Regions from separate parts of the Curtobacterium sp. PvP017 genome, predicted to be linked through region 1. Evidence: riboswitches for the same ligand, from Rfam matches in the RefSeq annotation. Region 1 holds a riboswitch; the other holds the start of a gene.

Region 1 (3,666 bases):
TCGTAGAACTCACGGGCGAGCGCCGAGGCGAGGTCGAAGCGGAAGCCGTCGACGTGCATCTCGGTCACCCAGTAGCGCAGCGAGTCGAGGATGAGCTGCAGCGAGTGCGGGTGCCCGACGTTGAGCGAGTTCCCGGTGCCCGTGTAGTCCATGTAGAACTTCTTGTCGTCGTCGACCAGGCGGTAGTACGCCGCGTTGTCGATGCCGCGGAACGACAGTGTCGGTCCGAGGTGGTTGCCCTCGGCGGTGTGGTTGTAGACGACGTCGAGCACGACCTCGATGCCGGCGCGGTGGAGTTCCCGCACCATGGTCTTGAACTCCTGCACCTGCTGCCCCTGGTCGCCCGAGGACGAGTACGAGGAGTGCGGCGCGAAGAAGCCGATGGTGTTGTAGCCCCAGTAGTTCGACAGCCCCTTGTCCTGCAGGGTGGAGTCGTTCACGAACTGGTGCACGGGCATGAGCTCGAGCGTCGTGATGCCGAGTCGCTGCAGGTGCTCGATGACCGCGGGGTGGGAGACGCCGGCGTAGGTGCCGCGCTGCTCCTCCGGCACGTCGGGGTGGGTCTCGGTGAGGCCCTTGACGTGTGCTTCGTAGATCACGGTCTCGCCGTAGGGCGTGCGCGGTGCGCGGTCGCCCTGCCAGTCGAAGAACGGGTTGATCACGACGCCCTTCATCATGTGCGCCGCAGAGTCGTCGTCGTTCGTCGAGTCAGGGTCGCCGAACGTGTACGCGAAGAGTGACTGGTCCCAGTCGATCTCGCCGCTCGTCGCCTTGGCGTAGGGGTCGAGCAGGAGCTTCGACGGGTTGCAGCGTGCACCGCTGTCGGGGTCGTACGGGCCGTGGACACGGAAGCCGTACTCCTGCCCGGGGCCGATGTTCGGCAGGTAGGCGTGCCAGACGTAGGCGTCGACCTCGACGAGGGGGATGCACTCTTCGTTGCCGTCGGTGTCGAACAGACAGAGTTCGACGCGCTCGGCGACCTCGCTGAAGAGCGCGAAGTTCGTGCCGCTTCCGTCGTAGGTCGCCCCGAGCGGGTACGGGTTGCCGGGCCAGGTGTGCAAACGGTCCTCCAGGTGATGGTCGCGCCAACATATCGGTGACGCCCGTCCGCGTCCGCAGACAAGCCCCAGCTGTGCACCCCTGCGCGCGTGGCCCGCCCTGTGGAGGAACGGACGAGTAGCGTCGCGCGCATGGCCAACATCGTCACGCAGATCGCAGACAAGGTACGCCCGATCGGCGTCTCCACGAACTACGGGGACCCCGTCGAGGTCGGAGACCAGACCCTCATCCCGGTGTCCCTCGGCTGGTTCGGCTTCGGGGGCGGCGGGGACGACGAGAACGGCGGCGGTGGTGGCGGCGGCGCGTCGATCCCGGTCGGCGCGTACGTCCGTCGCCCCGGCAAGGACCTCGAGTTCGAGCCGAACCTCATCTCGCTCGTCGCCGTCAGCATCCCGCTCGTCTGGGTGACCGGCACCGTGCTCCGGAAACTGGTGCGCGTCCTGAAGAAGTAGCGACGATCGGACGGGAGGCCCGTGACGGACCCGCCACGGGCCTCCCGTCCGATCCGTGGTCGCGACCCGTCATGTGGTCGCGACCACGTCTAGACTGCTGGGACACACACGGGAGTCCGGGACCGCCGGGCTGAGAGGGAGCGAGTGGCGCTCCGACCGTCGAACCTGATCCGGATCATGCCGGCGCAGGGAGGAGTCCAGCACCATGTCTTCTGGCACGTCATCTACCGTCCACACCGCCCCGCGGCGATCGCTGCGCTGGCGGGTCGTCGACATCGTCGTCGCGAGCGTGCTCGCGGTGGCACTCGGCGTCGTCTTCCGGCTCTGGGAGTTCGGCTACGAACCCATCAGTGCCGTCATGGACCTCGTCCTGCCGGGGACGAAAGCGCTGTTCGGCGGCGTATGGCTGCTCGCTGGCCCACTCGTCGCCATCGTCGTCCGCAAGCCCGGCGCCGCACTCTACGGTGAGATGGTCGCCGCGTCCGTCGAGGCACTATTCGGCACCCAGTGGGGCTGGCTGACGCTCGAGGCCGGGCTCGTCCAGGGCCTCGGAGCCGAGATCGTCCTCGCCCTGTTCCTGTACCGCGTGTACCGGCTGCCGGTCGTCGTCCTGGCGGGCGCCGCGGCCGGCCTCGCGCTCGGCATCAACGACACCGTGCTGTGGTACCCCGGCCTCGACGCCGCGTTCAAGATCGTCTACGTCGTCTGCGCGGTCATCTCGGGCGCGGTGATCGCGGGTGCCGGTTCGTGGTTGCTCGTCCGCGCACTCGCCCGCACCGGCGTGCTGTCCTCGTTCGCGGCGGGTCGCGAACACAGTCGGCGTCGGCCGCGCGAACTGGTGTGACGGTGTCCGCTCCGTCGTCGACGTCCCCGGACGCCGTCGGCGTGCGCGCCGCACGCATCGCGTTCCGCGACTGGGGATGGCGCTACCCCGAACGCGCCGAGTGGGCCGTCCGCGGCGTCGACCTGAGCGTCGAGCCGGGGGAGCGGGTCGCGATCGTCGGACCGTCCGGCTCCGGCAAGTCGACGCTGCTCCGAGCGGTCGCCGCGGTCCTGCCCGACGAACCCGACGCCACCGACGACACGGCTGCCTCCGCGCACGGCTCGGTCCTGGTCGACGGTGCCGACCCCCGCGCGGTCCGCGGGCGTGTCGGCCTCGTCATGCAGGACCCCGAGGCGCACACCGTGATGTCGCGGATCGGTGACGACGTGGCGTTCGGCTGTGAGAACCTCGGCGTCCCGCGCGACGAGACCTGGGCGCGGGTGCGGTCGGCCCTCGAGGTCGTCGGGCTCGACCTGCCCCTCGACCGTTCCACCGCGATGCTGTCCGGCGGCCAGCGGCAACGGCTGGCGCTCGCCGGGGTACTCGCGATGCGTCCGGGAGCCCTCGTGCTCGACGAACCCTGCGCGAACCTCGACCCGGCCGGCGTGCTCCAGGTGCACGACGCCGTCCGGGCGCTGCTCGACGAGACCGGGGCGACCCTGCTCGTGGTGGAGCACCGGATCGGCACCTGGCTCGATCTGGTCGACCGGCTCGTGCTGCTCGCACCCGGCGGCGGAGTCGTCGCGGACGGCGCCCCGGCCGAGGTCCTCGCACGGCACGGCGCCGCGCTCACCGCGGCCGGGGTGTGGGTGCCCGGCGCCGAGCCCGGACGTGGTGCGGCCCGCGGGCGGCTTCGTGCCGCTGCGCGAGCGGGCGAAATGCCCCGGTCGGCCGCCGAGGGCACCGCGGCATTTCGCCCGCTCGGCGCGGGGGAGGGCGCCGGGGCGGGGGCGGGCGCGGCGCTGCTCGAGGCCCGGGACCTCGGGACCGCCCGCGGCAAGCGGCAGCGGGTGGGCAGCGGGATCGACCTCGAGCTCCGAGCCGGTCAGGTCGTGGCGGTCACGGGACCGAACGGCATCGGCAAGTCGACACTCGGCCTCACGCTCGCGGGGCTCCTGCCTCCGGCGGCGGGGGAGCTCTCGGCAACGACGGAACTCGCCGCCGGCCTCGACCCCGCACCGCACACCTGGTCGAGCCGCGAGCTGTCCGCCCGCATCGGCACCGTCTTCCAGGACCCCGAGCACCAGTTCGTCGCCCGCTCCGTCCGCGAGGAGGTCGAGGCCGGCCCCAGAGCGCTCGGCACACCGGACGCCGCGGACCGGGCGGACGCGG
Region 2 (3,666 bases), on a different contig from region 1:
GACGCGGGGCCCAGGGTGGGCGGTGTCGAAGTCGATGAGCCCCACGGCCTGGATGCCGTCGTAGACGCAGTTGTACGGGGCGAAGTCGCCGTGCACGATCGTCTCGACGGGTGTCCGCTCGGCCTGGGACCAGCAGTCCCGCGATGCGTCCAACGGATAGGTGGCTGCGGCGTCGTGGAACTGCCGGAGCAGCCGGGCGCTCGTGACGAGGGCGGCTTCGCTCGCGACGTCCTCGGTCCACGGGTACTCCCCCGCGACCCCGGGGACGAACGACACCGTCTCGAGGGTGTCGCCGTGCTCGATCGGCTCCGGTGCCGCGACGAACCCCTGTTCGTGCAGGTGTGCGAGCAGCCGGTGGACGGTCGGTGTCCACGGCCCGGCCGGGCGGTGGACTCGGTCGTCGGCCCTGGTGATCCGCTCCATGGAGAACCTCCTGTGTGTGCGTCTCCGTTGACGTCCGGCCAGCGTACCGACGAGTGGGTCCGCTCGTGACACAGCGGTGTGAACAACACGTCACGGCGAGTGACACGGCGCGCCGTGTCACTCCGCCCCGCTAGGACTGGTCGCGCAGCCAGGACGGTCCGTGCACGACGGCGCCGATCGCCTCGACGCGGGCTCGGAGCTCACGGTCGGCGGTGACGACCACGACGGGGCCGTCCCCCGCGTCCACCGCGGACTGCGCAGCCGACACGATCGCGTCGTCGCCGGAGCCCGGAGCCTGCACGACCTCGACCGGTCCGGACCCGTCGGTCCCGTCCGCCGAAGCACCACGGGCTGCACCCTCGAGCACCACCGTCCACCGCGGCCACCACCGGGCGAACGGCAACGCGAGCAGGTCGGCCGGCACCCCGGACGCGGCGAGCGCCGTCACCGACGACAGCAGGCGCGCAGCGGCGCCCGCGCGGTCCTTCCACCACCCGTCGGGCACGCTGCCGACGACGTTCGCGGCGTCGACGACGATGTGCGGCGTGGTGGTGATGGACGCGCGGAGGGCCGGCCACGACCTGCCGAACCCGGGGTGCAGCGGGAGGTCGTCGACGTCGTCGACGGGGATCCAGGAGAGCGCGATGCTCTCGCGGTCCGCGATGACCGGTTCGAAGGGCCGGGAGGCGCGCCCCACGACGGTCGTGTAGGTCCAGAACCCCAGGTCGAGCAGTGCGGTGTGGCGCAGGTCGACGCCGTCGTGCGGCACCCCGGCTTCCTCCGCGGACTCGCGGAGTGCGCCGGTGACGGCGTCCTCGCCCTGGTGTCGTGCGCCGCCGGGGATGCCCCAGGTGCCGCCGTGGTGGCTCCACTCGACGCGGTGCTGCAGGAGCACGCGTCCGGCGCCGTCGTCGACGAGCAGTCCGGCGGCGCCGAAGAGTCCCCAGGCCTTGGTGCCGTCGGGGCCGACCGCCCAGGCGTCGCCGGGGTCGCGGGGGCCCGGGGGCGGTCCGGGAGGCGTGGTGTCTGGCACCCGTCAACCCTGTCACACGGGGCCGGACATGTGACCGGAGACGACGGCCGTGGCACCACGCAGCGGCTCGTGTACGGTGTCGCTCGAGACACGGGGTGCCGCAACCAGCGGCTGAGATCACACCCGTCGAACCTGCTCGAGCTCGTACTCGCGAAGGGATCGTCCATGGAAACCGCTGCGCCCTCCCCTGATTGGGCCCACCGAACCGCCGAACTGCTCGAGGCCGTCCGTGCCCGGAGTCCGTTGGTGCAGTGCATCACGAACACCGTGGTGCAGAACGTCACCGCGAACGTGCTGCTCGCGCTCGGTGCGTCACCCGCGATGGTCGACGTCCCGACCGAAGCGGGGCCGTTCGCCCGGGTGGCCGATGCCCTGTTGGTGAACACCGGCACCCCGCACGCCGAACCGCGGGTGGCCGCGCTCGAGGCCGCGCACGCCGCTCGCGACGCGGGCACCCCGTGGGTGCTCGACCCCGTCGCCGTCGGCTCGCTGCCGGTGCGCACCGCCCTGGCCCGCGACCTGCTCGGGTTGCACCCGACGGTGCTGCGGGGCAACGCCTCCGAGGTGCTCGCCCTGCTCGGCGACTCGGCCGGTGGCCGCGGCGTCGACAGCACGGTGGGCACCGAGGACGCCCGTCTCGCGTCCGTGCAGGCGTCGACCGGGAGGCTCGTGGCCGCGGTGGCCGTGTCGGGTCCCGTCGACCTGCTGGTCGCGCCGGGCACCGGTGTGGTGCGGGTCGCGAACGGCACCGACCTGTTGACGCGGATCACCGGGGGCGGGTGTGCCCTCGGCGCGGTCGTCGCCGCGTTCACGTCGGTCGCGCCCGACGACGCCGGCGCGGCCGCCGTCGCCGCGACCGCGGTGCACACCATCGCCGCGGAGCTCGCCGCACGCGAGGCCGGCGGCCCCGGCACGTTCCAGCCGCTGTTCCTCGACCGGTTGGCGTCGCTCACCCCGGAGGACGTCGTCCGCGAGGCCCGGATCACGGTCGAGGCCGAGCCCGCGTCCCTGGTGGTGCCGGCATGAGCGGGCCGCGGCGGGACGTCGGCGTCTACCTGGTCACCGACGGCGCGCTGGCCGACCGGCACGGTGTCGGGGTGCTCGGGGTGGTCCGCGCCGCGGTGCACGCCGGGGTCGGGATCGTGCAGGTGCGGGACAAGGACGCCTCGGCCCGTGACCTGCTCGCCCTGACGGCCGCCGTGGCCGACGCCGTCGGGGACCGCGCGATCGTGGTGGTCGACGACCGGCTCGACGTCGCCCTCGCCGCTCGGCACGCGGGGCACCGGGTCGCCGGGGTGCACCTCGGCCAGTCGGACGTGCCCGTGACGGCCGCGCGGGCGCTGCTCGGGCCGGACGCGCACGTCGGGTTGACGGCGAACACGCTCGAGCACCTGGCTGCCGTCGAGCGGCTGCCCCGCGGCACCGTCGACCTGCTCGGCGTCGGGGTCGTGCACCCCACGGCGACGAAGGCCGACCACCCGCCGGCGCTCGGCCACGACGGGTTCGCCCGGCTGGCCGCCGCGACCGAGGTACGGTGCGTGGCGATCGGCGGCGTCACGCTCGACGACGTCGTGCCGCTTCGAGCAGCGGGCGCTGCCGGGGTCGCGATCGTGTCGGGCATCTGCGCCGCGGCCGACCCGGGATCCGCGGCGGCCGCGTACGTGACCGCGTGGGGCTCTGGAACCGGGCACGGGGCGGAGCGGGGGCGGTCCACCCAGGGTGATCCGTTCCTCCCGGCCTCCTCGCACCACGGGGCGGACTCGTGACCGTCCCGCGCGTCCTGGCCGTCGCCGGGACCGACCCGACCGGCGGCGCCGGGCTGCAGGCCGACCTCAAGGCGATCGCCGCGCACGACGGCTACGGCATGGGGGTGGTGACGGCCCTCGTCGCGCAGAACACGCACGGCGTGCGGTCGGTGCACGTGCCGGACGTCGCGTTCCTGCGGGAGCAGCTCGACGCGGTGTCCGACGACGTGGTGATCGACGCCGTCAAGATCGGCATGCTCGGCACATCCGAGGTCGTGCGGACCGTGACGGACTGGCTGCGGGAGTACCGGCCGCACGTGGTCGTCGTGGACCCGGTGATGGTGGCGACGAGCGGGGACCGGCTGCTGGACGAGGACGCCGCCGCCGCGATGGGCACGTTGTTCGCCCTGGCCGACCTGGTCACGCCGAACCGGGCCGAGCTGGCGGTGCTGGCGGAGCTCGCCG

Evidence for each region. A riboswitch is a leader RNA that binds a small molecule or an ion and turns the genes downstream of it on or off. The one in region 1 is predicted to bind thiamine pyrophosphate.
Region 2: linked by a shared signal. The riboswitch ahead of thiM (hydroxyethylthiazole kinase) and the one ahead of ACVKXF_RS11180 (ECF transporter S component) in region 1 are both predicted to bind thiamine pyrophosphate.

Annotation. Positions count from the first base shown of each region.
Region 1 is NZ_JBSSCY010000005.1:37,635-41,300, forward strand. It holds gene glgX (glycogen debranching protein GlgX) at 1-1,061, opposite strand, end outside; gene ACVKXF_RS11175 (hypothetical protein) at 1,191-1,511, shown strand; TPP riboswitch at 1,610-1,721, shown strand; gene ACVKXF_RS11180 (ECF transporter S component) at 1,717-2,355, shown strand; gene ACVKXF_RS11185 (ATP-binding cassette domain-containing protein) at 2,397-3,666, shown strand, end outside.
Region 2 is NZ_JBSSCY010000006.1:178,433-182,098, forward strand. It holds gene ACVKXF_RS13260 (phosphotransferase enzyme family protein) at 1-423, opposite strand, end outside; gene ACVKXF_RS13265 (NUDIX domain-containing protein) at 554-1,456, opposite strand; TPP riboswitch at 1,538-1,633, shown strand; gene thiM (hydroxyethylthiazole kinase) at 1,622-2,482, shown strand; gene thiE (thiamine phosphate synthase) at 2,479-3,222, shown strand; gene thiD (bifunctional hydroxymethylpyrimidine kinase/phosphomethylpyrimidine kinase) at 3,219-3,666, shown strand, end outside.